3 regions of the Variovorax sp. V116 genome follow, and region 2 is predicted to be linked to each of the others. Evidence: riboswitches for the same ligand, from Rfam matches in the RefSeq annotation. Region 2 holds a riboswitch; each other region holds the start of a gene.
What was found. Region 2 has a riboswitch for glycine ahead of gcvT (glycine cleavage system aminomethyltransferase GcvT). Riboswitches for the same ligand answer to the same signal wherever they lie in the genome.
Positions count from the first base shown of each region.

Region 1: it holds a riboswitch for glycine, as region 2 does, so the genes downstream of both, ACAM58_RS29080 (D-amino acid dehydrogenase) here and gcvT (glycine cleavage system aminomethyltransferase GcvT) in region 2, are expected to answer to the same signal.
Region 3: it holds a riboswitch for glycine, as region 2 does, so the genes downstream of both, ACAM58_RS03985 (D-amino acid dehydrogenase) here and gcvT (glycine cleavage system aminomethyltransferase GcvT) in region 2, are expected to answer to the same signal.

Region 1 is NZ_AP028662.1:651,375-661,925, reverse strand. It holds gene ACAM58_RS29090 (LysR family transcriptional regulator) at 1-796, shown strand, start outside; gene ACAM58_RS29085 (hydroxyacylglutathione hydrolase) at 866-1,657, opposite strand; gene ACAM58_RS29080 (D-amino acid dehydrogenase) at 1,928-3,262, opposite strand; glycine riboswitch at 3,348-3,465, opposite strand; glycine riboswitch at 3,481-3,570, opposite strand; gene ACAM58_RS29075 (M20 family metallopeptidase) at 3,881-5,275, shown strand; gene ACAM58_RS29070 (GlxA family transcriptional regulator) at 5,510-6,700, shown strand; gene ACAM58_RS29065 (RidA family protein) at 6,825-7,166, opposite strand; gene ACAM58_RS29060 (alpha/beta fold hydrolase) at 7,279-8,106, opposite strand; gene ACAM58_RS29055 (glutathione S-transferase family protein) at 8,171-8,791, opposite strand; gene ACAM58_RS29050 (Bug family tripartite tricarboxylate transporter substrate binding protein) at 9,185-10,159, shown strand; gene ACAM58_RS29045 (PLP-dependent transferase) at 10,341-10,551, opposite strand, start outside.
Region 2 is NZ_AP028661.1:3,343,914-3,354,464, forward strand. It holds gene ACAM58_RS15925 (LysR family transcriptional regulator) at 1-115, opposite strand, end outside; gene denD (D-erythronate dehydrogenase) at 184-1,200, shown strand; gene ACAM58_RS15935 (TRAP transporter substrate-binding protein) at 1,264-2,235, shown strand; gene ACAM58_RS15940 (TRAP transporter small permease) at 2,232-2,726, shown strand; gene ACAM58_RS15945 (TRAP transporter large permease) at 2,723-4,000, shown strand; gene ACAM58_RS15950 (hypothetical protein) at 4,153-4,701, shown strand; glycine riboswitch at 4,733-4,823, shown strand; glycine riboswitch at 4,836-4,951, shown strand; gene gcvT (glycine cleavage system aminomethyltransferase GcvT) at 4,997-6,175, shown strand; gene gcvH (glycine cleavage system protein GcvH) at 6,222-6,593, shown strand; gene gcvP (aminomethyl-transferring glycine dehydrogenase) at 6,643-9,549, shown strand; gene ACAM58_RS15970 (hypothetical protein) at 9,560-9,808, opposite strand; gene ACAM58_RS15975 (DUF3014 domain-containing protein) at 9,904-10,551, opposite strand, start outside.
Region 3 is NZ_AP028661.1:862,443-872,993, forward strand. It holds gene ACAM58_RS03980 (FIST N-terminal domain-containing protein) at 1-1,067, shown strand, start outside; gene ACAM58_RS03985 (D-amino acid dehydrogenase) at 1,085-2,386, opposite strand; glycine riboswitch at 2,477-2,583, opposite strand; glycine riboswitch at 2,623-2,712, opposite strand; gene rfbB (dTDP-glucose 4,6-dehydratase) at 2,811-3,893, shown strand; gene rfbD (dTDP-4-dehydrorhamnose reductase) at 3,890-4,780, shown strand; gene rfbA (glucose-1-phosphate thymidylyltransferase RfbA) at 4,821-5,720, shown strand; gene rfbC (dTDP-4-dehydrorhamnose 3,5-epimerase) at 5,717-6,268, shown strand; gene ACAM58_RS04010 (class I SAM-dependent methyltransferase) at 6,362-9,628, shown strand; gene ACAM58_RS04015 (hypothetical protein) at 9,625-10,551, shown strand, end outside.

The DNA of each region.
Region 1 (10,551 bases), on a different replicon from region 2:
GCACCGCGCTTTGCATTCGCTGGAAACCGGCCTGCGCTGCGCGCTGTTTCGGCACGAGGGCCGCAACCTGCACCCGACCGAAGCCGCGCATGCGCTGGCAGAGGTGGCACGCGAGGTGCTTCGCACCATGGCCCAGGGCATACGCGCCACGCGGGAAGTCGCGGGCTACTCGGCGGACCGGATTCGCATCGGCTCTCTCTTTTCGCTGACGAGCCGCACGGTGCCGCAGCTGATCATGGGCATGAAGCTGCGCAAACCCGATCTGCACACCGAACTCATGCTCGGGTCCAACGCCCACCTGCTGCAGAAGCTGCGGGACGGCGCGATCGACGCCGCACTGATGGCGATCCCGGATGACGTGTCGGACGTCGAATCGGAGCCGCTGTTCGAAGACGACATCCAGTTTGCCGCTCCGGTGGGCTCCCCCTACTCCGGGCAAAAGGAAATCGACCTGAGCAGCTGCGCGGGCGAGCGCTTCGTGAGCCTGAGCGAAGGCTTCGTTACCTACCGCGGGTTTGTCGAGACCTTCCGCATCGCCGGCTTCACGCCCAACGTGGTGATGAAGACCGACGACATCTTCTCGCTGATGAACCTGGTGAGCGGTGGCGTGGGCTACACGCTGCTGCCGGGGCGGGTGCGCGGCGTCATGCCGCAGAAGGTGCAGTTGATCCCGCTGCAGCCCAGGTATTTGATGCGCCAGACCATCGCGCTCAATTTCCTGCGCACGCGCGAGCGCGATCCCAACCTGCTCGCGCTGCTGTCGGTTTGCCGCGTGGCCAAAGCCGACCTCGGCTGAGTCCGGGGCAGCTGATCGATCGGTGCGCGCTGTCCGGTCCGCGGCGGGCGAAGTAGTGCTGGCCGCGGCTCACCATGTATTGCGCAGCTCGCGAAGCTTGACGAACACGGTCTTCGGATCCGGCTTCTCGGGCAGATCGGGAAAGGCCTCGCGAAGCGCCGCAATGACACTCGGGCTCGACAGGCGCAGGAAGGTGTTGATCTCTTTCTCTTCGCGGAGCGTCGTGACGCGGGCCTTGGCCGGGTCATGCCCTGCCACGCCGGGCAGCAGCGCCTTGGCGGCAGCGTTGTCGGGCTCGCGCGCGAGCGTGAAACGCAGATTGTTTTCGATGTAGTCGTGGCCCGGGTAGACGCGGGTGTCGTCGGGCAGCTTGGCGAGTTGCTCCACGAAGGTGGTGTACATGGATTCCACATTGCCGCCGTTGTGGCAGTTGCCCGCGCCGGCGTTGAACAGCGTGTCGCCGGAGAACAGTGCCGGCCTCTCGGTGTGAGAGCGCAGGCAGATGTGGCACATCGTGTGGCCGGGCGTGTCCATGCATTCGAGCTCGACGGTCTTGCCGACCTTGATCACGTCGCCGGCCTTCACGCCGCGATCCATGCCAGCAATGCGAGAGCCCGAGCGGTGGTGCGCAATCACCTTGGCGCCCGTCGCCGCGACGACGGCCTCATTGCCGCCAGTGTGGTCGTGATGCTCGTGAGTATTGAGGATTTGCGTGATCTGCCAGCCCTTGTCCTTTGCGGCCGCCAGGCATTTCTGGTGGTCCAGGGGATCGATGGCGAGAGCCTCGCCGGTCTCAGGGCAAACAATCAGGTAGTTGTAGTTGCGATAGGCGTTGCCGGTCCAGATGCGTTCGACGATCATGCGTTGCTCCAGTGGTCAGATACGAGTGGCACTAACTTAACTCCGACGGCGTTGATGTGCTTCGTTCGGCGGCTCGGCACGCCCTGAGTACACATCGGGTGGCTGCATCCAGGCTGCTTCTTCCATTGTTCCCGAGCGAACGATCAACTGGTGAATAAAGGATGCGGCGCGTTGAAGAAATCGACACAGCCGATCCTTCATACCACCGCCGACCAGGGCGCTCTGCGCCCTCGTTTGAATTTCCCTTCGGTGCCAGGCCATGGCAACTCGCTAAGCAGATGGCCCACCAACTACTGGCGACACCAATGCTTTGCCTCGTGTCCCATGCTTCAACCCGGTGAACGCGAAATCCACCTCAGGCGCAAGCCCGCTCACGATGCGCGCGATCGACTTGCCCGAGCCGCAGGCGTGCGTCCAGCCCAGTGTGCCGTGGCCGGTGTTCAGATACAGGTTCGGCAGCTTCGTCTTGCCGATCAGCGGCACATTGCTCGGCGTCGCCGGACGCAGGCCGGTCCAGAACTGCGCCTGCGCGGTGTCGCCGGCACCCGGGAAGAGCTCTTCGACCCGCCGCACGATGGCCTCGCAGCGCAGCCGGTTCAGGTCGCGGTCGTAGCCGTTGAACTCGGCCGTGCCGGCGATGCGCAGGCGGTCGCTCCCTTCGCCCCCCGGCGAGGTGTAGCGCGAGAACACGAGCTTGTATTCGTCGTCGGTCAGCGAGACCTGGTGCGCCTTCGAGGCGTCTTTTACCGGCAAGGTCACCGAATAGCCCTTGGCCGGATAGATCGGCAGCCGGATGCCCAGCGGCGCGGCAACGATCGGGCTCAGCGAGCCCATCGCCAGCACGAAGGCATCGCCGCGGATGCGCTGGAAGCGACCTTCGTCGTCAGTGGCTTCGACATGGTCGATGCAGCCGCCCGCTTCACGCAGCGCAGTGATGGTGTGGCTCATGAGGAACTTCACACCCGCCGCCCTCGCCAGTGCGACCAGCTCGCGCGCGAAGCGGTTGGCGTCGCCCGATTCGTCCTCGGCCGTGTAGGTGGCGCCGGCCAGCTTGGGGCGGATGTGGGCCAGCGCGGGCTCGATCCTCACCGCCTCGTCGGCCGAGATCACTTGGCGCTCGCAACCCAGGGCGCGCATCTGCTCGGCCGGCGCGAGGGCCCCGTCGAACTCTTTCTGCGTCGTGTAGAAGTGCAGGATGCCTTGAGTGCGCTGGTCGTATTGGAGGCCGGTGTCGGCGCGCAGCTGCTGCAGCGTGTCGCGGCTGTAGGTGCCCAGGCGCACGATCTGCTCGATGTTGTGGCGCGTGCGCGCCGGGGTGCATTCACGCAGGAATTGAAGGCCCCAGAGCCACTGGCGCATGTCCGCGCGGATGCGAAAGAGCAGCGGCGCATCTTCCTTGCCCAGCCATTGGAGCACCTTGAGCGGTGCGCTGGGGTTGGCCCAGGGTTCGGCATGGCTCACCGAGATCTGCCCGCCGTTGGCAAAGCTGGTTTCGGCCGCCGGCGTGGCCTGCCGGTCGATCACGGTCACTTCGTGGCCGAGTTGCTGGAGGTAGTAAGCCGAGGTCACGCCGAGCAAGCCGGCGCCAAGAACGATCACACGCATTTCGAGAACCCTTGAGGTTGCAGCGCTCGAACGCAAATGGAAACGGAAGCTCGAAAAGAAAGCAACCGGACCATGCGTCCAAGTTGCCGCTCCCCCTGTCCTCGGTACCTGAGAGATTCACCCGCTACGCCCGCAGCGGGTTTGCTCCTTCGGTGCATCACGCTCACATTCCAATGGCGTGATGGCTCTCCAGACGGCTTTGACAATTGATGCAGTACAGGCCCATCGCGTGAGCCGACCTGAGCGTTTATGGGAGTTTGCGCCTTCGGTGGAGCCGCTTCCGCGGCCCGCTCTCCTGCTAAATCGAAGCTTATTAGGATCATCGCTGCCAGTCAACGATTAATTAGGCTTCAGGCCTCAAAATTGCGCTCATAGCGGTGGATCAAATTGGATGGCATTTTTCCCGGATGTGTTGGAATTAATAGAATTTCGAAGCCGTGAGAAGATGAAAACTCCGCCGTCGCATCCGACGACGTCGCAATCATCCAAATTCGAGCGCGCATTTGTCCTATTGCACGGGTTGGGGGCGCGATATCGTTCTGAGCAGTCCGTACACGAAAGTATCTTCATGCGTTTCCTAGCAAAGTGCGTCAACTCCACTGCGATGCGGGAGGCCACATGACACGCAACGCCGCACTGGGCCGCGCTGCCGATCACTTCGACAGTGGCGACTTCGTGCGCGACCTGTCGCGACGAGTCGCCTTCCGCACCGCCAGCCAGGAGGCTGATTCCGGACCGGCGCTGGCCGCCTACCTGCAGGACGAGATCGGCCCTTCATTGGCCAGGCTGGGCTTCAGCTTCAGCATCCACCCCAACCCCGAGCCCGCTTACGGCCCGTTCCTGGTGGCCAGCCGCCATGAAGGCGATGACCTGCCCACGGTGCTGATGTATGGCCACGGCGACGTCATCCGCGGTCAGGACAAGAGTTGGACCTGCGGCCAGGGACCGTGGACGCTGGCGGTGGACGGTGAACGCCTTTATGGACGGGGCACGGCGGACAACAAGGGCCAGCACAGCATCAACATCGCCGCGCTAGCCACCGTTCTGGGGCTGCGCGGGCAGCTGGGCTTCAACATCAAGTGGCTGCTGGAAACCGGCGAAGAGACCGGCTCGCCGGGCTTGGCCGCGTTCTGCTCTGCGCACCAGGAACTGCTGGCCGCCGATGTGCTGATCGCCAGCGACGGCCCGCGCGTAGGCCGAGACCAGCCTACCGTCTTCCTGGGGTCGCGCGGCGTGGCGAACTTCAGCCTGACGCTGAACCTGCGCGGCGGCGGCGGCCACCACAGCGGCAACTGGGGCGGCCTGCTGCGCAACCCCGGCACGGTGCTTGCCAACGCCATTGCCAGCATGGTGGACGCCCATGGCGTGATCCGCGTCGAGGGCCTGCGCCCGCCGCCCATTCCGGCCAACGTACGCGCCGCATTGCAAGGCCTGCGCTTTGGTGGCGACGCCGGCGACCCGGAAGTCGACCCCGGCTGGGGTGAGCCCGGCCTGACTCCGGCCGAACGGGTGATTGCCTGGAACACACTGGAAGTGCTGGCCTACAAGACCGGCAACCCGGACTTCCCGGTCAACGCCATCCCGCCCACAGCACAGGCCTTCATGCACATGCGCTTTGTCGTCGGCACCGACGTGAGCCAGCTGCGCGACGTCGTGCAGCAGCACCTGTCGACGCATGGCTTCGAAGGCATCGAAGTCAGCGAACCCGAAGTCATGCACGCCACCCGGCTGGACCCGGACAACGCCTGGGTGCGCTTCACGCTGGCCAGCATCGAGCAGAGCACCGGCAAGAAGCCCGTGCTGCTGCCCAACCTGGGCGGCAGCCTGCCCAACGATGTGTTTGCCGACATCCTGGGCCTGCCCACCGTGTGGGTGCCGCACAGCTACGCGGCCTGCCAGCAGCACGCACCCGACGAGCACCTGCTGGCACCGGTGGCACGCGAGGCGCTGCAGCTGATGACGGGCCTGTTCTGGGACCTCCCGGCGGCAGCGCCGGCGCTGCCGCGACGCTGAGCGCGCCGAAATCCGCGACTCGCCCAGCATGCGGCGGAATGCTGCCGGATGAAGGCGCAGGAGAGAACTCTGGACCCCGGCAAGACCGGTGAGCGGCCACCGATCGCAAGCCGCTGGCGCAGCCGTGAAGTACGACTATCCGCTTACCTTCTATGGGACAAGTGCCATGAGCATCCGATTGCGCGCGAACATACTGTGACTGCTACGATGCGCGATCTTGTGGCAGGAGATTCCATGATGATGCCGGTTCCAGGTGCGAAGGCCGACACTGCCAAGCCGGCACGGCGACGAGTGAAGGTCGGCTTCATCCTCCTTCCGGGCTTCACGATGTTTTCGTACTCTGCCCTGGTTTATATCTTGAAGCATTGCACCGACCCGGCAGCTGCGGTCGGCGTGGACTTTGAATATGTAGTTCTGGGACAAAAGCCGGCCCAGACAACCTGCGGTGTTCAAGTACCCCCGACAGCGCCCCTGCACGCGGCTCGCGATTGCAACTACGTCTTCGTCATAGGTGGCAAGACTGCAGCTCCGATCGAGGACCGCAGATCGATTCTGGAAGCACTAACGAACGCCGATCGGTATGGCGCGACTCTTGTCGGAACTGGTTCGGGGCTGTTTGTACTGATCGAGGCCGGATTTTTCGATAAATTGCCCTGCGCGACCGATTGGTATCGCGGCGCCGACCGTGATACCCGCTTTGCCGAAGTGCAGCAGATCCCAGGCGTTAACTTGATGGTGAGCGGCAGGCGAGTTAGCTGTGCCGGAGGGCTGGCGGCTCTGGAACTCGGATCATGGCTGCTGGAACGTCATTATTCCGCTATCGGCGCCGAGATTCCGGCGCCGCAGGAGCTTTCGGCCTCCTCTACCGACGCGGAGCAGAATCTTGAAGCAAGAGAAGATCCACGCGATCCGAGAGTACTTCGGGCGCTCAAGATCATCGAGAGAAATCTTGGACAGGAGCCAATGAAGATCGAGTCTCTCGCATCATCCTTGGGGATTTCCAAGCGGCAGATAGAACGGCTTTTCCAGCAGGAAATGAAGCAGCCGGTCCAGCAATATTGCCGACAACTCAGACTCGCTTACGGATATTGGCTTCTTTTGAACAGCCCCAAGTCAATAACCGAGATCGCGACAATCACCGGCTTCTCCGATAGCTCTCACTTCAATCGGTGTTTTCGCACTCAATTTGACATGACTCCCTCACAGGCGCGCCAATCAAAGGTGAGCGTGGATGATGTCATGTCGCCGCAATGGGCTTCACTCTACGAAAGAATTGTCAAGAGCGATCAAGATCTAGACTTATCGAAATCGAGGAAGTCTGTTTACACAAATCTGGCGCACTCGGTGGGTGGTTCTCCAAGCAGGACCCGTCCCGATGCCGCCTTGACAGAGACAGAAATCCATTTGGCAACGGCCCGTCTCTAACAGCTGCCCGGTAAGCAGCTTCTTGCTTTTGCGTTCTCGCCCACCTAAACGACACCGCATCGGTTCCGATTGCCGGCCCATCAGAGCGATAGGCCGGCTTTTTTTCCGCTCGATATCGAAGCGATCAGATCGCCGCCGTGACGATGAACTCGACCTTGTATTTCGGCGTGGTGAGCTTGGCTTCGCTGGTGGCACGGGCCGGGGGGTTGGCCGGATCGATCCAGGCTTCCCAGACGGCGTTCATTTCGCCGAAGTTCGCCATATCCGAAAGATAGATGATCGTCTGCAGGATCTTCGACTTGTGGCTGCCGGTGGCAGCGAGCAATTGGTCGACTTGGGCAAGTGCGCTCTTGCACTGGTCGGTGACACTCTCGCCTTCGCCGACCCGGCCGGCGAGGTAGACGGTGTTACCGTGGACGACGGCGTTGCTCATGCGGGCGCCCGGTTCGATGCGTTGAATGCTCATGGAATTCTCCTGGAAAAAATTGAGCGGCGGGAAAGGGCCCCGCGTGAAAAGCGAGGCCCGTAAAATTCTTCAGCCGCGAAAATGCTGGCTCTTTGAAATGCAGCTGTGAAGCTTAGGCAGATTTGGCTGTACCGCCTTCGCCGCGCATGATCGACTGCGCGAATGAGACAAGTACAGCCGCAGCTTCAGAAACCTTCTCAGGAAGAAGAGCGTGGCCGGAACCATGAATGATTTCCATGGTCGTCAGGTGGCCTACGCGATCTCGCAAGAAGTCTTCGTCGGGTACGGGTGCGATCTTGTCAAATTCGGGTGCAACATAAAGCACCGGCAAATTCTTGCCTACTTCAGTCCAGCTGCTGTCGGCCGTTGCATTCGTCGCCGCAAGCTGGAATTTAGAGACTTCTGTATGCCATCCGCTCAACCAAACAGAGGCATCATGCCCTGGAGCGAAGAAGTCGCGCTCCAGATAAAACAGGCGATCTGCATCTGACTTGGAATTGTCGGAGACGACATTAACAGAAATCAAGAGCTCGGGCGATATGGTGCTGCCAATAATAGCCGCGAGCAGTGCGACTGATTTTGTCATCGACGGCCAATGATGGGCGAGAACCCGTGCGACCCAATTGCCGAATGCGTGGCCTACCACACACAATACTTCAGGCTTGCCTGGTGCGCAGTCAGCCTCGATCGCAGCAACAACATCAGCGGCAAGATCGATCAACGTGATGCCTTCGGTCGGCCCCGTACTTTCGCCTATGCCGCGAGGCTGAGGTCGCAATACGCGAAATCCAGCCGCTGCAATGATGGGTGCAATTTCGTCGAAGTCAGTCGCACCTCTGGCCAGCGAGGGCAGCAAGACAATACGCGGGCCCGTACCTTCGACCAGAAGTTCGACCTGTCCTTCATGTGTCGGGATCAGTTTGCGCTCGAATTTTGACATTTTGTATCCTAATTTGATGGTGGTAGTCGTCGAAACCGCAAGCCGCAGCTTGCAAGACTACTTCTTACTGAGGCTTGGAGCTATCGAAAAATTTGCTGGCGGCCAGAGAGGGCCGTGACTGTATCGATTGATGCCAGCTGGAGAGCACCGGATATTTTTCTCGCCAGCCGAGCCTCGGAAACCGAAAATCGGCGTATTCGGCAACGATAGCAAGCGTAATTGACGACAATCCAAAAGGCCGTTGCCCAATTCGCTCGGCTGTCGCTTCCAATCTCGCCCAGATCATGCTCGACTTCAAGTTGAATGCATTGATAAGCGCAATCTGCTTGGTATCTTTCATGGATTCGATGCGCCATTGCACCAGCAGGTCGAGGAATCCATTGCACAACGCATGCAGCCGAAGCTCTTCAATTCGCGCTTCGGGCGATGACGGAATAAGCTTGGCGCCCCCTGCGATGTGTTCGAGGTGCTCGATGATTACGAGGCTATCGTAAAGCGCGGTCCCGTCATCCAGAACGAGCGTTGGAAGTTGCCCAAGCGGGTTGTATGGCAACAAAGCCAAGTCGGGCTTATTTGGTGCGACGCGAGTCGGGATCGTTTCCAACTTGTCCTTCAGCCCCAGTTCGTGGGCACTTACGATGACTTTTCTGACGAATGGAGACGTCGATGACCAATACAGTTTCATGAAGAGAATCCTCGGCTATTAATCTGGAATATTGATCGATACTCGCCTCTACGCAGCTAGAACTCACCGCTAACTCTCCAAAACCGCAGGTTATCGGTTCGACCAATAGCGTGATTTTCGGCCGATTGCCATGGAGCCGATAGGATTGCAGGGCCGTGAGGATATAAAGGCTCGGCCGCCGTAGCCGATGATGTCGCAATCATCCAATTTCATGAGCGCATTTGTCCTATCGCCTCGGATTGGAAGCGCATATCGTTCTACGCAGTCCGTTAATAGGGGAGTATCTTCATGCGCTTCCTAAGAAAGTGCATCGTGCCAGTCGCCACATTCGAGCGACCACAAATTGGCCCATCGTCTTGCTTCTGTATCTGGTCTCGTTTTTGCACAATTGCCATGAAAAATCTCGTACAACTTGCACTTTCCCTTGTCGTCGTTGCCGCTTCGCAGGGCGTGGTTGCCCAGACTTTCCCTTCGAAGCCCGTGACCATCGTGGTTCCTTACTCCCCGGGCGGCCCTGTGGACAACCTGTCTCGTTCATTGGGCATCAGGCTCACAAAGGAGTGGGGCCAGCCAGTACTGGTTCTCAACAAAACAGGCGCCAATGAAATCATTGGCGCCGAGCTCGTGGCCAAGAGCCCGCCCGATGGCTACACCTTGTTTGCGGCAACGGAGGCGGCGCTGACCATGAATCCGCATCTGTACAAGAAATTGCCCTACAACGCTGAAAAAGACTTTGCGCCCATTTCGCGGTTGATCACCGTGCCAATGGTGTTTTTGGTACCGCAAAACTCAAAGGCCCATACCCTGAAAGAGTTCGTGCAACTGGCACATAACGCCAAAGACAAGCCAATGAGCTACGGCTCTTCCGGTGCCGGCGGCATTGTCCATTTGCCCTTGGCAATGTTTGCCAAACAAGAGAATCTGGAAATGGTGCACGTGCCCTACAAAGGCGCAGCGCCCCTGATCCCGGACATCATTTCGGGCCAAGTGGATTCGGCGATCCTCGGTGTGTCAGTCGTCGAGCAACACGTCAAAGCGGGCAAGATGAAGGCGCTCGCTATTTCCGGCGACAGCCGGAGTGTTGCCTTGCCAGACGTGCCAACGTTCAAGGAGGCGGGCGTCAAGGACATCAACGGCGCCTTCAACATCGGGCTCGTGGCACCCGCAGGAACCCCCTCGGCCGTAGTGGAAAAAATCGCCAGCGACGTTCGCAAGATTCTGATGGATCAGGAATTCCGAAAAACTCAGATCGACGCCTATTCGTATGTGGCTATCGGCTCGACGCCCGCCGAGTACAAAAGCTTCCTGGCCCAAGACTTCAAGGTGCAGGCTGAACGGGTAAAAATATCCGGCGCCACGCTCGACTGATCGCCCTTTGCTTGAACGCGTCATGCCCCGACTCAATCTTGTGCAGCAAGGGCAAGGCGGTGGGGCCGGTGCACTTCGTCGGTCTTTCAATGGGCGGCATGACGGCCTAGTCGCTGGCGCTCGACACCTCCGACTGCTACGCAGTTTGGTCAATCGTGCTTCCGGCTTTGCGTCTGCGTGGCTATGCGGCCAGCGCCCAGGACAAGGCCTGTGCCAGATCTTCCTGCAGATCGTCAACGCTCTCCAGGCCGATCGAGAAGCGCAGCAGATGTCCCGCATAGCTCTGCTTGCCGCTGCGGATGCTTCCCATGTCATAGGGCATGACCAGACTCATGGGACCGCCCCAGGACAGACCGATCCCGAACAATTGAAGACGGTCACAGAAGGCATCG
Region 2 (10,551 bases):
GCGCGGCAATGCGGCTGGACAGCGCCGACTGCGTGAGGTGCAGCTTCTCGGCCGCACGGGTGACGCTCTTGAGTGCCACGGCCCAGTGGAAGGCTTCGACGAATCGCAAGTTCATGGCGCGAGTGTCGCCTGAGCCGCGCATTCCGCTGCGCTATGCTCGTTGGCGAAGGAGACAAGACCACCATGCAGATCGTCATCACGGGCGGCGCCGGCTTCCTGGGCGCACGCCTTGCCCGCACCCTGCTCAGGCAGGGCGAGCTTTCGCTGGCCGGTGCGCCGGCACGCGCCATTTCCCGCATCACGCTGGTCGACCGCGCCGCGCCGCCGGCCGACCTCGCGGCCGACCCGCGCATCGGCACCGCACTCGGCGACCTGAACGAGCAGCTGGCTTCGCCCGACGCCTCGCTCTGGACCGGGGCCGACGCCATCTTTCACCTGGCCGCCGCGGTCAGCGGCGAATGCGAGGCCGATTTCGACCTGGGCATGCGCAGCAACTTCGCCGCCACGCACGCGCTGCTCGAAAAGGCGCGCGCGGTGGGCACCCGGCCGCTCTTGGTGTTTGCCAGCTCGCTCGCGGTGTTCGGCGATTCACCCGAGCAGCCGCTGCCGCCGGTGATCGAGGACCACACGCTGCCGACGCCGCAGACCAGCTACGGCATCCAGAAATTCATCGGCGAACAGCTGGTGGCCGACTACACGCGCAAGGGCTTCATCCGCGGGCGCAGCGTGCGGCTCATGACGGTGAGCGTGCGCCCCGGCCGGCCCAACGGCGCGGCGTCGGGCTTTTTCAGCGGCATGATCCGCGAGCCGCTCGCGGGCATCCGCGCGGCCTGCCCGGTGCCCGACGAGACGCCGGTGGCGATTGCGTCGCCGGCGCGCACGGTCGAAGGCATCCTTCGCGCCGCCGAGGCCAGCGACGGCGAATGGGGACCGCGCACCGCGCTCAACCTGCCCTCGCTTTCCACCACGGTGGGCGACATGGCCGCAGCCCTCGAGCGCGTGGCCGGCAAGGCCGCCACCGCCCTGCTCGACCGCACGCCCGATCCGGCCATCCAGCGCATCGTGAAGACCTGGCCCGGGCGCATCGAGACCGTTCGCGCCGGCAAGCTCGGGCTCACGGCCGACGCCAGCTTCGAGGCGGTGATCCGCGACTACGTCCGTGAAAATCCCGACGCGGTCAAACTGGTTATTGCGGCATAGTCATCGGTTGCGCGCAGAGCCGACGCTTTGCGACACCCCCTTTCCATCTCAGGAGACAGAAGAATGAAATTGACCCGACTGGCCGCCGGCCTGGTTCTGGGCATGGGCATGGCCTGCGCGGCCTTTGCGCAGACGACCATGAAGATCAGCATCTCGACCGCGCAGAACTCGCACCAGGGCGTGGCCATCGACACCTTCGCCAAGGAAGTCGAAAAGCGCACGGGCGGCCGCTACAAGGTCCAGACCTTCTACAACGGCTCGCTCGGCGGCGAGCGCGAATCGATCGAGGCGGTGCAGCTGGGCACGCAGGAGCTGGCTTTCTCCTCGACCGGCCCGGTGCCCAACTTCGTGCCCGAAACCAAGATCCTCGACGTGCCCTTCCTGTTCCGCGACAAGGCCCATGCGCGCGCCGTGCTCGACGGCCCGATCGGCCAGGACCTGCTCACCAAGTTCGACGCCAAGGGCTTCAAGGCGCTGGCCTGGGCCGAGAACGGCTTCCGCCACATGACCAACAGCAAGCGCGACGTGAAGGCGCCCGAGGACCTCAAGGGCCTGAAGATGCGCACCATGGAGAACCCGGTGCACATCGCCGCCTACAAGGGCTTCGGCATCATCACCACGCCCATGGCCTTCCCCGAAGTGTTCACCGCGCTCCAGCAGGGCACGGTCGACGGCCAGGAGAACCCGCTGCCGGTGATCATCTCCGCCAAGTTCGACCAGGTGCAAAAGCACCTTTCGCTCACGGGCCACGTCTATTCGCCCTGCATCTTCCTGATGAACAAGGCCTCGTTCGACAAGCTCAGCGCGGCCGACAAGCAGGCCTTCCTGGACGCCGCCAAGGAAGGCACCAAGGCCAACCGCGCCCGCGTGGACGAGGACGACGCCAAGGGCGTGGCCGACCTGCGCGCCAAGGGCATGACCGTGATCGAGAACGTCGACAAGGCCAAGTTCGTGGCCGCGCTCGCACCGGTGAATGCGCAGTTCGAGAAGGACTTCGGCAAGGCCAACCTCGACAAGATCCGCGACTACAAGTGAAAGAAAAATTCCTTGGCATCGAGCGCTGGACCACCGGCGCCTCGATGCTTGCCGCCTGCCTGATGCTGGTCATTGCATCGGCCCTGGGCGTGTTCCAGATCGTGACGCGCTTCGTGCTCGAGCAGCCCGCGGAGTGGAGCGAGATCCTGATCCGCGTGAGCCTGATCTGGATGGTGTTCCTGGGCATTCCGATGGCGTTTCGCCAGGGTGCCATGGTGAGCGTGGACGTGCTCTACCGCTGGAGCCCGCCGCGCGTCAAGCGCGTGCTCGACGCCGTGGTGAGCATTGCCGCGCTCATCCTGATGCTGGTCATTCTCTGGTGGGGCTGGGACTACGCGATGCGCGGCCGCGTGCAGTCGATGGCCGGCCTCGAAAGCCTGTCGATGATGTGGTCGTACCTGGCGCTGCCGGTCGGTTCCGTCTTCTGCCTGTTCGGCATCGTTGGGAATTTTCTCGATCCCAAGCGGCTTGAGCTGGAGACTGCGCAATGACGCCCGTGATGGTTGCAACGATGGTGCTGTGTTTTGCACTGTCGGTTTCTGTTGCAGTGTCCATCGGGCTCGCCTCGATCCTGGGCATCCAGGTGGCCAATGCCAACATGCTGATCTCCGTCAAGGAGATGTTCAATTCGATCAACAAGTTTCCGCTGGCGGCCATTCCGTTCTTCATCCTGGCCGGCAACCTGATGGAAACGGGCGGCATCTCGCGGCGGCTGGTCGAGTTTGCCAAGAGCATCGTGGGCGGCGTGCAGGGCGGCCTGCCGATGACCTGCGTGCTCACCTGCATGATCTTTGCGGCGGTGTCGGGCTCGTCGGTGGCCACCACCTTCGCCATTGGCGCGATCCTGATTCCGGCGCTCATCAAGCACGGCTACCCCACCGCCTACGCGGCCGCGCTGCAGGCCACCAGCGCCGAGCTCGGCGTGATCATCCCGCCCTCGATCCCGATGATCCTGTACGGCGTGAGCGCCGAGGTGTCGATCGGCGAGCTGTTCATCGCGGGCTTCGGCCCCGGCATTCTCATCAGCCTGGCGCTCATGCTGTTCGTCTGGGCCTTCTGCAAGTGGAAGGGCTGGGGCAAAAACGACGGCGACGGCCGCATGCCGTTTGGCAAGGCGCTGTGGCAGGCCGGCTGGGCGCTGCTGATGCCCGTCATCATCCTGGGCGGCATCTACGGCGGCATCTTCACGCCGACCGAAGCCTCGGCCGTGGCGGTGTTCTATGCGCTGGTGGTGGGCGTGGTGATCTACCGCGAGATCAAGCCCAAGGACCTGTACGTGATCCTGCGCAAGTCGGTGCTGTCGTCGGCGGTGATCATGTTCATCATCGCCAACGCGGGCCTGTTCGCGTTCCTGATCACGCGCGCGGGGGTGCCCGACGCCATCGGCCACTGGCTGCAGGAAGTGCTGAAGTCGCCCGCGATGTTCCTTCTGGGCGTGAACGCGGCGCTGTTCATCATCGGCATGTTCATCGAGACCAGCGCGGCCATCATCGTGCTCGCGCCCATCCTTGCGCCGGTGGCGGTGCACTTCGGCATCGACCCGGTGCACTTCGGGCTCATCATGGTGGTGAACCTCGCCCTGGGCATGATCACCCCGCCCTTCGGCGTGAACCTGTTCGCGGCCTGCACGGTGGCGCGCATCTCGCTGGACCGGATCGTGAAGTACCTGGTGCCCTTCGTGCTCGTGATCCTGGCCTGCCTGCTGGTGATCACCTACGTGCCGTGGATATCGCTGGCGCTGCGCGACCTGGTGTATGCCAAGTAGCTGAGACGGCGCGAAAAACAAGGAAGAAACGGCAGCCTGTTCGCAGGCTGCTTTTTTTTTGCGCTGCCGGGGCGCTGTAAGGCAAACGTTTCATGAAGATGTCACCGCTTGCAACGATGCTTCAGCCCTCGATCCCCAAAAGCTGTGGCGCCATGTTTCCCACCAAGACCGACAAGGCACGCGACGAACTCCAGGGCCGCCAGCGCACGCTGAGCCAGCGCGAGCGCGCCTTGCTGCTGATGGCAGACGGCCGGCGTTCGCTGACCGATTTCAGCCCGCTGTTCGCCAGCCGCACCGAAGCCGAGCAGGCGATCCAGGCGCTGATGCGCCAGGGCTATCTGCAGGACGCGCAGCCGGTGGCTGCCGCGGCGGCGCAGGCCGCGGCCCAGCCGCCCGCCCCGGTACCCGCGGCCGACCCGATCCAACTCGCCACCGCCGCCGACAACTTCGACGGCAAGCGCTCCCTGGCCACCACGCGCATGTTCCTGTTCGACATCTGCGAGCGCATGTTCGTGCGGCGCGACCCCAAGTTCGCGCTGCAGATGCGCGATGCCCTGCGCGAGGCGCGCGACCGCGGCGCGATGCTGACCATCGCCGCGCTGATGCTCACCGAGGTCGAGAAAACCGCCGGCGCCGAGCGGGCCGAATCGCTGCGCGAGCGCATCGACCGGCTGCTGCCGCCGGCCGAGACCGTGCACTGAGCCGCAGACCGGCCGCCCGCGATCCACTACACTCCCATGGTCAGGAGAGAGCCCCGCCAGCCGGGGCCGCCGAAGGCGCAGGGGTTTCCCGAACGCTCAGGCAAAAGGACTGACACAGCGTTGGCGCATGCCGGCGCTTCCTTGCTGGAGAGAGGCTGTTGCTTGCATCGACGCGATGCGCCGGCCCACCGAAGGAGCAAACCCCGATCGTGGGGCGAATCTCTCAGGTAAAGCGGACAGCAGGGGTGGCCCATGGCTCGCGCCATGGAATTCGTCTGCCCCTTTGGAGTGCCCCGTGGCCGCTTCCTCCGATTCCTCTTCCGCCGAACAACTCCTGAAGACCCCGCTGTACGGCCTGCACGTGGAGCTCGGTGCCCGCATGGTGCCCTTTGCAGGCTATTCGATGCCGGTGCAATACCCCGCCGGCCTCATGGCCGAGCACAGGCACACGCGCAACGCCGCCGGCCTGTTCGACATCTCGCACATGGGCCAGCTGCGCCTGGTCGGACCGGACGCCGCGGCCGCCTTTGAAACCCTGATGCCGGTCGACGTGATCGACCTTGCGCCCGGCAAGCAGCGCTACGGGCTGCTGCTGAACGACGAGGGCGGCATCCTCGACGACCTGATGTTCTTCAACGAAGGCCACGGCTCGATCTTCGTGATCGTCAACGGCGCCTGCAAGGTGGCGGACATCGCCCACATCCAGCAGAAGATCGGCGCACGCTGCGATGTGCAGCCCATGCCCGACCACGCGCTGCTCGCGCTGCAGGGCCCGCAGGCGGCCGCGGTGCTGGCGCGGCTGTCGCCGGGCATCGAGCGCTTCGTGTTCATGACCGGCGGCGCGGTGCAGATCGGCGGCATTCCGGCCTTTGCCACGCGCAGCGGCTACACCGGCGAAGACGGCTTCGAGATCTCGGTGGCCGGCCAGAATGCCGAGGCGCTGGCCCGCCTGCTGCTGGCCCAGCCCGAGGTCGAGCCCATTGGCCTGGGCGCGCGCAATTCGCTGCGGCTGGAAGCGGGGCTGTGCCTCTACGGCAACGACATCGACACCACCACCACGCCGGTCGAGGCCTCGCTCAACTGGGCGATCCAGAAGGTGCGCCGCACCGGCGGCGCGCGCGAAGGCGGCTTTCCGGGCGCGGCCCGGGTGCTGGCCCAGCTCGCCGCCGCCACGGCCGGCGCCGCGGGCCACACCGACCACGACACGCTGAAGCGCAAGCGCGTCGGCCTCGTGGCGCTGGAACGCGTTCCGGTGCGCGACGGCACGGTGCTGCAGTCCTTCGAAGGCAAGGACATCGGCTTTGTCACGAGCGGCCTGCTCGGCCCGACGGCCGACCGCCCGATCGCCATGGGCTACGTGGCCACCGCGTATTCCGAGCCCGGCACGCGCGTGCAGGCCATCGTGCGCGGCAAGCCGGTGCCGATGGAAGTCTCGACGCTGCCTTTCGTGCCGACGCGCTACTACCGCGGCTAGGCGCTGCGCCCCCGATCATCTTTTTTTCCACGAGGAGTTTTCCACCATGAGCATCAAGTACACCAAGGACCACGAATGGGTCTCGGCCGAAGGCAGCGCAGCCACCGTCGGCATCACCGTGCATGCGCAGGACGCGCTCGGCGACGTGGTCTTTGTCGACCTGCCCGAAGTCGGCAAGACCTTTGCCCAGGGCGAGGTGGCCGGTGTCGTCGAATCGGTCAAGGCCGCAGCCGATGTGTTCATGCCCGTGTCGGGCGAGATCACCGAAGTGAACGAAGCCCTGCGCGCCGATCCCTCGCTCGCCAACACCGACCCGCTGGCCGCCGGCTGGTTCTTCAAGGTCAAGCTCAGCGAGCCCGCGCAGCTCGACGCGCTGCTCGACGCGGCCAGCTACGACAAGTTCGCTGCCGAGTCCTGATCCGCCGAGTTCGCAAGCCGCCTTTTCCTCATCCCGAGCCTTCACCGCCATGCCGATTCCCGCCCTTCCCTCTTTGCAACAACTGGAGAACGCCGAAGAGTTTCTCGCCCGCCACATCGGCATCGATGCGGCGGACGAGGCGCGCATGCTGCCGGTGATCGGTTCGGAAACGCGCGCCGAGCTCATCGACGGCATCGTGCCCGCAGCCATCCGCCGCGCCAAGCCGATGCGGCTGCCGGCGCCCGCCACCGAGGCCGATGCACTGGCCGAGCTCAAGGCGATCGCGGCAAAGAACAAGGTCTTCAGGAGCTTCATCGGCCAGGGCTACTACGGCACGCACACGCCGGGCGTCATCCTGCGCAACGTGCTCGAGAACCCCGCCTGGTACACGGCCTACACGCCCTACCAGGCCGAGATTTCGCAGGGCCGCATGGAAGCGCTGCTCAACTTCCAGACCATGGTGTGCGACCTCACGGGCATGGCCATCGCCAATGCCTCGATGCTCGACGAAGCCACGGCGGCAGCCGAGGCGATGACGCTCGCCAAGCGCAGCGTCAAGAGCAAGAGCAACGTGTTCCTGGTGTCGGGCGACTGCCATCCGCAGACCATCGAGGTCATCAAGACGCGCGCCGCGCCGCTGGGCATCGAGGTGAAGGTGAGCACCGTGTCCGAGACGCTGCCGCACCTGATGGTGAGCGGCGAATTCTTCGGCGTGCTCGCGCAGTACCCCGCCACCACCGGCCACGTGCACGACCTGCGTCCGCTCGCGGGCCATGCGCACCAGTGCGACGCCGCCTTCTGCGTGGCCGCCGACCTGCTCGCGCTCACCTTGCTCGCGCCGCCCGGCGAATGGGACGCCGACATCGTCTGCGGCACCACGCAGCGCTTCGGCATGCCGATGTGCAACGGCGGCCCGCACGCGGCCTACCTGGCCTGCCGCGACGAGTTCAAGCGCTCGCTGCCGGGCCGCCTGGTGGGCGTGAGCGTCGACACCCACGGCCAGCCCGCCTACCGCCTTGCGCTGCAGACGCGCGAGCAGCACATCCGCCGCGAGAAGGCCACCTCCAACATCTGCACCGCGCAGGTGTTGCCGGCCGTGGTGGCCAGCATGTACGCCGTGTACCACGGCCCCGACGGCCTCACGCGCATTGCACAGCGCGTGGCTGCGCTCACGGCCATCCTCGCGCAGGGCCTCGCGCAGATGGGCCGCGAGCCGGTCAACGGCACCGCCTTCGATTCGCTGACCATCCGCACCGGCGACGACACGCCCAAGATCATCGAACGCGCCCAGGCCGCGGGCGTCAACCTGCGCCAGCGGCTGCAGCAGCACCTGGGCATCTCGCTCGACGAGACCACCACGCGCGCCGACATCGAAACGCTCTGGGCGCTGTTCGTGCCCGCCGGCACGCCGATGCCGCGCTTCGACGACCTGGCCAACGCTGTGCCGCGCCTGCCCGAGGACCTGCGGCGCACCAGCGCCTTTCTCACGCACCCGGTGTTCAACACCCACAAGAGCGAAACCGCGATGCTGCGCTACATCCGCAGCCTGTCGGACAAGGACCTGGCGCTCGACCGCAGCATGATCCCGCTCGGCAGCTGCACCATGAAGCTCAACGCGACCAGCGAGATGATCCCGATCACCTGGCCCGAGTTCGCGAACATCCATCCCTTTGCGCCGGCCGAGCAGCTGGTGGGCTACGCCCAGCTCGACGCGCAGCTGCGCGCCTGGCTCTGCGAAGCCACCGGCTACGCGGGCATCAGCCTGCAGCCCAACGCGGGCTCGCAGGGCGAATACGCCGGCCTGCTGGCCATCCGCTCCTTCCATGAGGCCAACGGCCAGGGGCACCGCAACATCTGCCTCATTCCTTCGTCGGCGCACGGCACCAACCCCGCGAGCGCACAGATGGTGGGCCTGCAGGTGGTGGTGACGGCCTGCGACGCGCAGGGCAACGTCGACATGGACGACCTCAGGCGCGCCTGCGAGAAGCACAGCGACAAGCTCGCGGCCGTGATGATCACCTACCCGAGCACGCACGGCGTGTTCGAAACCCGCGTGAAGGAGCTCTGCGAACTGGTGCATGAGCACGGCGGCCGCGTGTACGTGGACGGCGCCAACATGAATGCGCTGGTCGGCGTGGCCGCGCCGGGCGAGTTCGGCGGCGACGTCAGCCACCTGAACCTGCACAAGACTTTCTGCATTCCGCACGGCGGCGGCGGCCCGGGCGTGGGCCCGGTGTGCGTGGTCGAAGACCTCGTGCCCTACCTGCCGGGGCATGCGACGGCCGGCGTGGCATCGAACGGCGTCGGCGCCGTCTCGGCCGCGCCGCTGGGCAATGCGGCGGTGCTGCCGATCAGCTGGATGTACTGCCGCATGATGGGCGCCAAGGGCCTGCAGGCAGCGACCGAAATCGCGATCCTGAGCGCCAACTACATCAGCGCGCGCCTGAAGGATCATTACCCCACGCTGTACGCGAGCCCCAACGGCCACGTCGCGCACGAGTGCATCCTCGACCTGCGCCCGCTCAAGGACAGCAGCGGCGTCACCGCCGAGGACGTGGCCAAGCGGCTGATCGACTACGGCTTCCATGCGCCCACGCTGAGCTTCCCGGTGCCCGGCACGCTGATGGTGGAACCCACCGAGAGCGAGCCGCTGGCCGAACTCGACCGCTTCATCGACGCGATGATCGCGATCCGCGGCGAGATCCGCCGCGTCGAGGAAGGCGTCTGGCCGAAGGACGACAACCCGCTCAAGCATGCGCCGCACACCGCGGCCAGCCTGATGGCGGCGGAATGGCCGCACCCCTATTCGCGCGAACTCGGGGCGTTTCCGCTGGCGGAACTCAAGCTGGCCAAGTACTGGCCGCCGATCGGCCGCGTCGACAACGTGTATGGCGACCGCAACCTGTTCTGCAGCTGCGTGCCGGTGGGCGACTACAAGGAAACCGAGGAGGCCTGAAAAAGGCCGCTCAGGCTTCGCGGCGGTACATCGCCCATTTCACGGTGAGGATGTCCGCCGCGATCTTCGCGGCGTTGACGCCCGCGTAGCTTTGGGACGGATCGAATTCGAAGCCTTCCTTGTAGCACCTGACATGCGCGAAATCGCGGTCGAAGGTCATCGGTCCCATGAGTTCGGCGGGGTCGGTGCCCGCGGGAAGCGCCAGGAATTTCTCGGGATCGGTGGCACTCTGGTAGAGGTCGACGCTCATCAGGTTCATACGGGTGTCCTCGAAATCTGGGGATCCCGCGAATCATCCCCGGCATCCGCGCCGCATGCAATCGGCCCGCGCCTACACGGCGGCGCGCCACCGGGTCAGCGCTGCTGCTGCTTCTTCTTCAGCATCTCGCCGGTGGCGATCTGCTCGCGGAAGCCTCGCAGGCTGGCCTTCATCCTGCGCTCGTTCTCCAGCCCCATGCGCACCATGATCTTCTGGCCTGACGAGAGCGACTCGAGCTGCGGATCGGCGTATTCGTAGCGCACCCATGGCCGCTGCGAAGACACGTTGCCCTTCACCTCGACGAGGCGAACCGGCACTGGGCCGGCGGGCTCGGGCGCCTGCAGCAGATGGTCGATCACGGCGATGAGCCGGTCATTGAAGTAGCGCCCCGGATAGCCGAGGTCCTCATAGGCTTTCTGAAACAGCGGATAGAGCTGGGCGTAGGTCTTGGCCGCCTTGGCCGGATTGATCGACTCGGCAAGCTGCACGATGGGGGTGTAGCGAGCGGCATTGCCGGGTGCGATGGTCTGCGCCTCGCCCTTGCCCTGGGTGGTGAAGCGCTGCTTCGTCGGCTGCACCGGCCAGGTGCTCGCGGGCGACTGCTCGCGCGCGAGGTTGTCGACCGTGGCCACGAAGCGGCGCACGATGCCTTCGAACTGCAGGAAGTCCGCCACGTTCTTGCTGCCCATCAGGTCGACCAGCGCCTTCATCACGCGCGTATCGGAATCGGCGAGCTTGGGCAG
Region 3 (10,551 bases), 2.5 Mb from region 2:
GCACGGTCGGCATCGGCGTCTCGGCCAACAACGCCGAATATTTCGACGAGCCCGGCCTCAGCCTGATGCTCTGCGCGCTGCCGAGCGACCAGTACCGCGTGTTCTCCGGCGTGGCGCCGCTGGGCAATTCGGAAATGAGCGGCTTCGAGGCCCACACGGCGCTGGTGCACGCGGACCCCGCCACGCCCGACCTGACCGAACTCATCGGCGAGATGGCGGGCCGCACCGACACCGGCTACCTGTTCGGCGGGCTCTCGTCGGGCCGCGGCGGCGCGCTGCAGTTCGCGGTGGGCGGCAACGGCAACATCCGCGGGCACGGCGCCGCGGGCGGCGTGTTCTCGGGTGGCCTGTCGGGCGTGGTGTTCGGCGAGGGCGTGCGGCTGGTGTCGCGAGTCACCCAGGGCTGCCAGCCGCTGCGCTCGGGCGCGGGGCGCGAGCGCGAGATCACCGAAGCCGACGGCAACCTGCTGCTCAAGCTCGATGGCGAACCCGCGCTCGACGTGCTGCTGGCCGACCTGCAGGTGACGCTCGAGCGGCCGCAGGAAGCCATCGACGCCGTGCGCGCCACCCTGGTGGGCCTTGCCGATGCGGGCAGCGACGGCATCCGCCGCACCGGCGACCTGGGCGCCGACGTGCTGGTGCGCCACATCATCGGCCTGGACCCCACGCGCCGCGGCATCGCGATTGCCGACGTGGCGGAGGCCGGCATGCGCCTGACCTTCTGCCGCCGCAATGCGCAGGCCGCGCGCGCCGACCTGATGCGCATCTGCGCGGAAATCCGGGAGGAACTCGAGCCCGAGGAGCAGACGCTGGCCACCGCACGCGCCGTCGCGGCCGGGGAGGCCGAAGCCGCGCCGCATCCGGCGCGCCGCATCGCGGGCGCGGTGTACGTGAGCTGCTCGGGACGCGGCGGGCCGCATTTCGGCGCGCCGGGCGCCGAGCTGCAGATCGTGCGGCATGCGCTGGGCGACGTGCCGCTGGTCGGCTTCTTCGCCGCAGGCGAGATCGCGCGCCACCACCTGTACGGCTACACCGGCGTGCTGACGGTGTTCACCAGCAAGGACTGAGTCTCGCCCTCTAGCATTCAGGCCGGCTGCAGTACGCGCGCTGCCGGCGCAGGCATGCCGGTGAACGCAAAGTCGACCTCGGGCGCGAGTCCGCTCACGATGTGCGCAATCGACTTGCCCGAGCCGCAGGCATGCGTCCAGCCGAGCGTGCCGTGGCCGGTGTTGAGGAACAGGTTCGGCAGTTTCGTCTTGCCGATCAGCGGCACGTTGCTTGGCGTCGCGGGGCGCAGGCCGGTCCAGAACTGGGCCTGCGTGGTGTCGCCGGCACCCGGAAAGAGCTCCTCGACGCGCCGCACGATCGCCTCGCAGCGCACGCGGTTCAGGTCGCGGTCGTAGCCGTTGAGCTCGGCCGTGCCGGCAATGCGCAGGCGGTCGCCGGAAGCCGAGGTGTAGCGCGAGAACACGAGCTTGAACTCGTCGTCGGTCAGCGAGACCTGGTGCGCCCTGGAGGCGTCCTTCACCGGCAGCGTCACCGAGTAGCCCTTGGCCGGATAGATCGGCAGCCGAATGCCCAGCGGCGCGGCAACGATCGGGCTCAGCGAACCCATCGCGAGCACGAAGGCGTCGCCGCGGATGCGCTGGAAGCGGCCTTCGCTGTCGGTGGCTTCGACATGGTCGATGCGGCCGCCGGTCTCGCGCAGCGCGGTCACCGTGTGGCTCATGAGGAACTTCACGCCCGCTGCGGCCGCGCGCTTTGCCAGCTCGCGTGCAAAAAGGTTCGCGTCGCCGGACTCGTCCTCCGCCGTGTAGGTGGCACCCGCCAGCTTCGGGCGGATGTGGGCGAGGGCGGGCTCGATCTTCACGGCTTCGTCGGCTGAGATCACCTGGCGTTCGCAACCCAATGCGCGCATCTGCTCGGCGGGCTGGAGGGCGCCGTCGAACTCCTTCTGCGTCGTGTAGAAGTGCAGGATGCCCTGCGTGCGCTGGTCGTATTGGAGGCCGGCGTCGGCGCGCAGCTGCTGCAGCACCTCGCGGCTGTAGGTGCCCAGGCGCACGATCTGCTCGATGTTGTGCCGGGTGCGCGCCGGCGTGCATTCGCGCAGGAACTGCAGGCCCCAGAGCCACTGGCGCATGTCGGCGCGGATGCGAAAGAGCAGCGGGGCGTCTTCCTTGCCGAGCCATTGCAGCACCTTGAGCGGCGCGCTCGGGTTGGCCCAGGGTTCGGCATGGCTGACGGAGATCTGCCCGCCGTTGGCAAAGCTGGTTTCGGCGGCCGGCGTGGCCTGCCGGTCGATCACGGTCACCTCGTGGCCGAGTTGCTGGAGGTAGTAAGCAGAAGTCACGCCGAGCAGGCCGGCGCCAAGAACGATCACACGCATTTCAAGTACCTTTGAAGATTGGCACTTGAACGGCGAACTTGGTGTGCTACTGATTCAATAGCAAGCAACCGGACGAACGCCGTCCAAGTTGCCGCTCCCCCTGTCCTTGGTACCTGAGAGATTCACCTGTTGCACCCTGCAACGGGTTTGCTCCTTCGGTGCATCACGCGAGGTGATGGCTCTCCAGACGGCTTGTCAGTTGATGCAGTACCTGCCACGCAACTCTTTGAAAGAACTTCAAGGAATCTGTGGGCCGACCTGAGCGTTTATGGGAGTTTGCGCCTTCGGTGGAGTAGTAATAAGTACTACCCTCTCTCCTGCAGTGAAACGATTGTAGGCGGGGACCGCAAAGCCGCCAACCATGAATTTTGACAATTCGGACCAATGGGATAATTGTCATTGATTCGAAACTTCGGGGAGACTCATGATCCTGGTAACCGGCGGCGCGGGCTTCATCGGCGCCAACTTCGTACTCGACTGGCTGGCGCAGAGCGACGAGCCTGTCGTGAACCTCGACAAGCTGACCTATGCCGGCAACCTCGAGACGCTCGCGTCTCTCAAGGGCGACCCGCGGCACATTTTCGTGCAGGGCGATATCGGCGACAGCGCACTGGTCGACCGCCTGCTGGCCGAGCACAAACCGCGCGCCATCGTGAACTTTGCCGCGGAATCGCACGTCGATCGCTCCATTCACGGCCCCGAAGACTTCGTGCAGACCAACGTGCTGGGCACCTTCCGCCTGCTCGAGTCCGTGCGCGGCCACTGGAGCGCGCTGCCGGCCGAGCAGAAAGCCGCCTTCCGCTTCCTGCACGTGTCGACCGACGAGGTCTACGGCTCGCTCTCCAAGACCGACCCCGCCTTCACCGAAGAAAACAAGTACGAGCCCAACAGTCCCTACTCGGCCAGCAAGGCCGCGAGCGACCACCTCGTGCGCGCCTGGCACCACACCTACGGCCTGCCGGTCGTCACCACCAACTGCTCCAACAACTACGGGCCGTTCCACTTCCCCGAGAAGCTCATCCCGCTGATGATCGTCAACGCCCTGGCCGGCAAGCCGCTGCCCGTGTATGGCGACGGCATGCAGGTGCGCGACTGGCTCTACGTGAAGGATCACTGCAGCGCCATCCGCCGCGTGCTCGAAGCCGGCCGGCTCGGCGAGACCTACAACGTCGGCGGCTGGAACGAGAAGCCCAACATCGAGATCGTCAACACCGTCTGCGCGCTGCTCGACGAACTGCGCCCGCGCGCCGACGGCAAGCCTTACAAAGAGCAGATCAGCTACGTCACCGACCGCCCCGGCCACGACCGCCGCTACGCCATCGATGCGCGCAAGCTCGAGCGCGAACTCGGCTGGAAGCCCGCCGAAACCTTCGACAGCGGCATCCGCAAGACCGTCGAGTGGTACCTGGCCCATGGCGAATGGGTGCGCAACGTGCAAAGCGGCGCTTACCGCGAATGGGTCGAGAAGCAATACGACGCCGCCCCCGCGGCCAAGGCTGCGGCATGAAGCTGCTGCTGCTGGGCAAGGGCGGCCAGGTCGGCTGGGAGCTGCAACGCAGCCTCGCGCCGCTGGGCGAGCTGGTTGCGCTCGACTTCGACAGCACAGACTTCAACGCCGACTTCAGCCGCCCCGAGCAACTGGCCGAAACGGTGCTGAAAGTGCGCCCCGACGTCATCGTCAATGCCGCGGCCCACACCGCCGTCGACAAGGCCGAGAGCGAGCCCGAGTTCGCGCGCAAGCTCAACGCCACCTCGCCCGGCGTGGTGGCCGAGGCCGCGCAGCAGATCGGCGCGCTCATGGTGCACTACTCCACCGACTACGTCTTCGACGGCAGCGGCAGCACGCCCTGGAAAGAAGACGACGCCACCGGCCCCCTCAGCGTGTACGGCCGCACCAAGCTCGAAGGCGAGCAACTGGTGGCCAGGCACTGCTCGAAGCACCTGATCTTCCGCACCAGCTGGGTCTATGCCGCGCGCGGCGGCAACTTTGCCAAGACCATGCTGCGCATCGCCAAGGAGCGCGATCGCCTGACCGTCATCAACGACCAGTTCGGCGCGCCCACCGGCGCCGAGCTGCTGGCCGACGTCACGGCGCATGCCATCCGCGCCACGCTGCAGGACCCGGCCAAGGCCGGCCTGTATCACGCGGTGGCCGGCGGCGAGACTACCTGGCACGGTTATGCGCGCTTCGTGATCGAGCAGGCCAAGGCGGCCGGCGTCGAACTCAAGGCCGGACCCGAAGCCGTCGACCCCGTGCCCACCAGCGCCTTCCCCACGCCCGCGACGCGCCCCGCCAACTCGCGCCTGGACACGCGCAAGCTGCAGACCACCTTCGGCCTGGTGCTGCCGCACTGGCAGCAGGGCGTGGCCCGCATGCTGCGCGAGACCCTTTGACAAGCGAAGCAAGCAAGCAAGAAGCGGAGAACACAACACAATGACCACGAAGACCACGCAACGCAAAGGCATCATCCTGGCCGGCGGCTCCGGCACCCGGCTGCACCCCGCCACGCTCGCGCTCAGCAAGCAGCTGCTGCCGGTGTACGACAAGCCGATGATCTACTACCCGCTCAGCACGTTGATGCTCGGCGGCATGCGCGACATCCTGATCATCAGCACGCCGCAGGACACGCCGCGCTTCCAGCAGCTGCTGGGCGATGGCAGCCAGTGGGGCATCAACCTGCAGTACGCGGTGCAGCCCAGCCCCGATGGCCTCGCGCAGGCCTTCATCATCGGCGACAAATTCGTAGGCAATTCGCCGAGCGCGCTGGTGCTGGGTGACAACATCTTCTACGGCCATGACTTCGCGCACCTCTTGGCCGATGCCGATTCGAAGCCCTCCGGCGCCACCGTCTTCGCCTACCACGTGCATGACCCCGAGCGCTACGGCGTGGTGGCCTTCGATGCCAAGGGCAAGGCCAGCAGCATCGAGGAGAAGCCGGTCAAGCCCAAGAGCAGCTATGCCGTGACGGGCCTGTACTTCTACGACAACCAGGTGGTCGAGATCGCCAAGGCCGTGAAGCCCAGCGCGCGCGGCGAACTGGAGATCACGGCGGTCAACCAGGCCTACCTCGACCTGGACCAGCTCAACGTGCAGATCATGCAGCGCGGCTATGCCTGGCTGGATACCGGCACGCACGAGAGCCTGCTGGAGGCCGCGCAGTTCATCCAGACCCTGGAGCATCGGCAAGGGCTCAAGATTGCGTGTCCTGAAGAGATTGCGTGGCGCAATGGATTCATCGATCGCGAGCAATTGGCAAAGCTTGCCGTGCCGCTGCAAAAGAACGGCTACGGCAAATATCTGAACCATTTGCTGGCGGAGGAGGTGCGCTCGTGAAGGCAACACCTACCGCGATTCCTGAAGTGCTGGTCATCGAGCCGAAGGTCTTCGGCGATGCGCGCGGCTTTTTCTATGAGAGCTTCAACGGCAAGGCGTTCGATGAGGCGGTCGGCCGGCACGTCGAGTTCGTGCAGGACAACCATTCGCGCTCGGCCAAGGGCGTGCTGCGCGGCCTGCACTATCAGATCCAGCAGCCCCAGGGCAAGCTGGTGCGCGTGGTGCGCGGCGCGGTGTTCGATGTGGCGGTAGACATCCGCAAGTCGTCGCCGACCTTTGGCAAATGGGTGGGGGTGGAGCTCAGCGAGGACAACCACAGGCAGTTGTGGGTGCCTGAGGGGTTTGCGCATGGGTTTCTGGTGCTGAGCGACAGCGCCGATTTCCTCTACAAGACGACGGACTACTATGCGCCGGCGCATGAGCGGTGTATAGCTTGGAATGACAAGGACCTTGCAATTGGTTGGCCCGATATCGCAATGGAGCCGATGCTCTCATTGAAGGATGCCGCGGGAGCGGCTCTGCATCAAGCTGAGATATTCGCTGCGTAGTGCAGCACCTACGGCGTTAATAAGTGGCCGTTGCAAGGCCGCAAGTCGGATGCGACCGAAAGTGCGATATGCACGAAGTGAACTGAGAGATTTATGTCTGAGCTTGATTTCAGCGCTGCGCTGGAAAATATTGATGTTGTTCCCCATCCGAGCGCCTGGCTAGGTCACATTCCGTTTGGGGCATGGATCGTTGAGTCGACCAAGCCACGCATGCTAGTGGAACTTGGTACGCACTACGGGCATTCCTATTTCTCGTTTTGCCAAGCGGTCGAGCGTGGACGGTTGGATACCAAATGCTATGCGGTGGACCTCTGGCATGGTGATGAACACGCAGGCCTCTACGGCGAAGAGGTTTTTGCGGCCGTTCAGTCGAGGAACGTTCCGTTTGAAAGCTTTTCGCGCTTGTTGCGCATGACGTTCGACGATGCTATCAACTATTTTTCGGACGGAAGTATCGATCTATTACATATAGACGGACTTCACACATATGACGCGGTAAAGCACGACTTCGAATCGTGGAAGCCCAAGCTTTCGCAGCGATCGATCGTGCTCTTTCATGACATCAACGTTCGCGAGCGAGGTTTTGGTGTATGGCGGCTGTGGGAGGAATTGTCGAGTGCTTATCCGACGATCGAATTCATGCACTCGCACGGGTTGGGCGTTCTGTTTTATGGAGACGACCAAAGTCCAGCAGCAGTGTCTCTGCTGCGGTCTTTTGGCACGGAAGCGGGTCGCTCGCACATAACACGATTGTTCAGCGAATTGGGCCGGACGATCGAGGTTGGCCGAAAGGTTGTTGATGTTTCCGAGGCACTGGGTAGACAGGCTGAAGCTGCCGCCAATACGGAGAAGGAGTTGAGAAGCCAAGTGGCTGCTCAAGATGAGCGTATTGGCGAACTACTGGCGCAGCAAGCTGAGGTTGTGGCCCTGCTTAAAGCGGAGGAAGCGCGGTTAAATGTCTATGAGGAACGCATTTCAGATATGTATCGGCGCCTCAACCATTTTGAGAGCCAAGATGAGCTGCGACGAGCAGAGCGGACCAGATGGGAAGGGGAACGAGCGAGCACGCAGTCACAACTTGCTCAAGCGCGAGAGCGAGAGGCTGCCTTGGACGCGGCATTGCGAGAGGTTTGGGCATCGACCAGTTGGAAGGCCTCCCGTCCAATCCGGTGGGCAGGGGCACGGCTCGCAAACTTGCGTGCAGCGAAGAGACTTTTGTTGCCCGCGAGCGAGGCAGCGGGAGGTCGATTGCGTTTGATGCGGACTGTGGGCAAGGTGGTCGCGCAGGAAGGCATTTCGGGGTTAAAGCGGCGGATCGTTGCTTTTGATCAATCCGGCTGCGCTGCTCATCGGCATACGGAGCCGGATTTAGAGCAACGTCAGACGCGCTACACCTTAAATCGCCATCGTGCCACGGTGGACGTGATTGTCTGCGTGCACAACGCGTTATCGGATGTCAAAAATTGCCTTAGTTCGGTAGTCGCTCATACGCTGCCACCATATCGAATTATTGTGGTTGATGATGGCAGCGGCGAAGACACCAAAAATTACCTCGCCGAGTTCATCCAAGACCAAGGCGGCATTTTGGTGCGTCACGAGGTTGCTCAGGGGTACACATTTGCAGCCAACGCGGGTATGCGTGCGTCCAATGGGGAGTTCGTCGTTCTTTTGAACAGCGATACGATCGTGTCCGCCCAATGGCTCGATAGGATGGTCGAGTGCGCAAATTCTGATCCGCGAATTGGTATGGTGGGACCACTAAGTAATACGGCGTCCTGGCAATCCGTCCCTCGAATCTTTGATGAAGACGGCGATTGGTCGTCTAACCCCTTGCCGCCTGAGATGACGATCTCGACGATGGCGCAACGAGTGGCCATGGCGTCGCGCCGGTCTTATCCGCGGGTGGGGTTCCTTAACGGGTTCTGTCTTTTGATCCGCCGCGAGCAGTTGTCGGACGTGGGACTTTTTGATGAGGAGAACTTCGGAAAAGGTTACGGCGAAGAGAATGATCTGTGCGTCAGAGCATTCTTGAAAGGTTGGCAACTGGCTGTCGCTGACGATGTGTACGTGTTTCATGCGCAATCGAAGAGCTATTCGACCGAGCGCAGGATGAAACTTGTAAAGGTGGCCGATGAGAACTTGCATCGTAAGCACACCAGTGCTCCGATCATGAGTCAACTCGAGATCACGCGCTATAACCTTGGACTGATAGTCACACGCAGTCGCATGCAAGTGATGGATGAGCGGCTGCGTATCCGCGAGGAGATTCGCCAGCGATTTGAGGGCAAACGGATTCTGATTATCTTGCCCATCTTCCACGCCGGTGGCGGTGCAAACGTGATCTTGAGCGAAGCTTCGGTTTTGCAGGAATGTGGAGTCGACGTCGTTATCGCCAATATTGAAGCCGCCCGCACATCCTTTGAAGATTCATATCCGGCTTGTCGTTTAGTCAAGCTATGGCTTTCAGATTGGGAGCAATTGTCGGAGCACGTGCATTTTTATGATGCAGTAGTTGCAACGCTCTATCTTTCTGTTTTTTGGATTAAGGCTGCGCTTGAGAGGAAGAGTCTGCGCAGACCCGTGGTGGGTTACTACATTCAGGATTTCGAGCCGGATTTTTTCGAGCAGGGAAGTGAGGCTTACCTGCACGCGCTCGCAAGCTATTCGGAAGTTCCGATGAAGCTGATGACAAAAACCGACTGGAATCGGAGGATGGTCATAGAGAAAACTGGCAAAACACCTGCGCTGGTCGGTCCAAGCTTCGACTGGTCGAGGTTTGCTCCACCTTCAACTCAACGAGGCTCCAAACAAGTCGTCGTGTGCGCGATGGTCCGGCCATCGACCCCGCGCCGTGCGCCTCAAATGACAGTCAACATCCTTCGGCGCCTCCTAACGGAACGCGCGGATGCGGTTCAGGTGCGCACCTTTGGATGCGCATCCATCGACCCCATTCTGGACCCTCTGAGATCGCACCCGAGCTATCGGAACTACGGCGAACTGAGTTCAGCAGAAGTAGAAGCGTTGATGAAGCGAGTGGATATTTTTGTTGATCTGTCGGTATATCAGGCGATGGGGTTAAGTTGCCTAGAGGCGATGGCGAGCGGTGCAACTGTCATTGGGCCGGTGAATGGCGGACTCCCAGAAATTGTGATTCATGAAGAATCGGGACTGCTTGTCGATACGCGCGATGAGGAGCAGTGTATGAAGGCTTGTCTGCGATTGGTTGACGATTTTGATTTAAGGCGACGGCTGAGCGCTGCGGGCGTAGAGAGAACTTCACTCTTTTTCCCCGATAGGCCTGCACTTGCGTTGGCGCAGACGCTTTTTTCGGACGAGGCGAAGGTGGAGGCGCGCCAATGAAGCGGCGTATTCATGTAATGTTTGAATGTGGGGCAGATGGCATTCCGTACGGGGCCAGCCACATTCGGCTCTTGAGGCCTTTATCCCATCCGAGCCTTCAAGGCGAATTCAACTTGACCTTTGGGACGGATTTGCCTGATTTCGTGGTCGACTTGGTGATTTTGGAGCGCGGGTGGCGTCATGATCATACTTTGGCGGATCAGTCGCGCTTATTGAAGCGACTTGCGACACTTGGAATTCCTTACGTATATGAAATTGACGACAATTTGCTTGATCTAAATGTTGCTCCCGGTGCGCCGGATTATCCAAATTCGGAGCAGCGACAAATAATCATTCGATACGCAAAGAATGCGGCAGGCCTCATTGTTTCCACTCACGCGCTCAAGCGTCGAATGGCGCGCTTGAACGCTAATATTCATGTGGTTGGTAATTATTTGGATGAGCGTTTGTTCGACTTCGATTACCTTAAGCGGAAGGTTGACAGGCGACGAGAGCTGGACAATTCAAGGCTGGTGATGGGGTATATGGGAACCTATTCGCACCTTGAGGATCTGCTAATGGTCGTCGAGCCTTTGAGACGATTTCTTCGTGCGCGGAGGGATTCGGTTCGAATGGAGATTATTGGCATCGGCGACGAGGAACTGGTAAGAGGGCTGTTCAATGATTTGCCTGTTTCCGTGGTTAAGGTCCCGGTCGGACGGGTCGAGTATCCTGAGTTTATAAAATGGATGCAGCGCGAGATCGAATGGGACTTTGCTATAGCACCTTTGGTGGCGAACGAGTTTAATGATTGCAAGTCCGATCTAAAGTTTTTGGACTACTCTTTGAATAGAATTCCAGGAATCTATAGCGCGACAGAGAGTTATACTGAGACGATCGCTGATCAAAAAAATGGATTGCTTGCGGCCGCGGATTCTAACGAG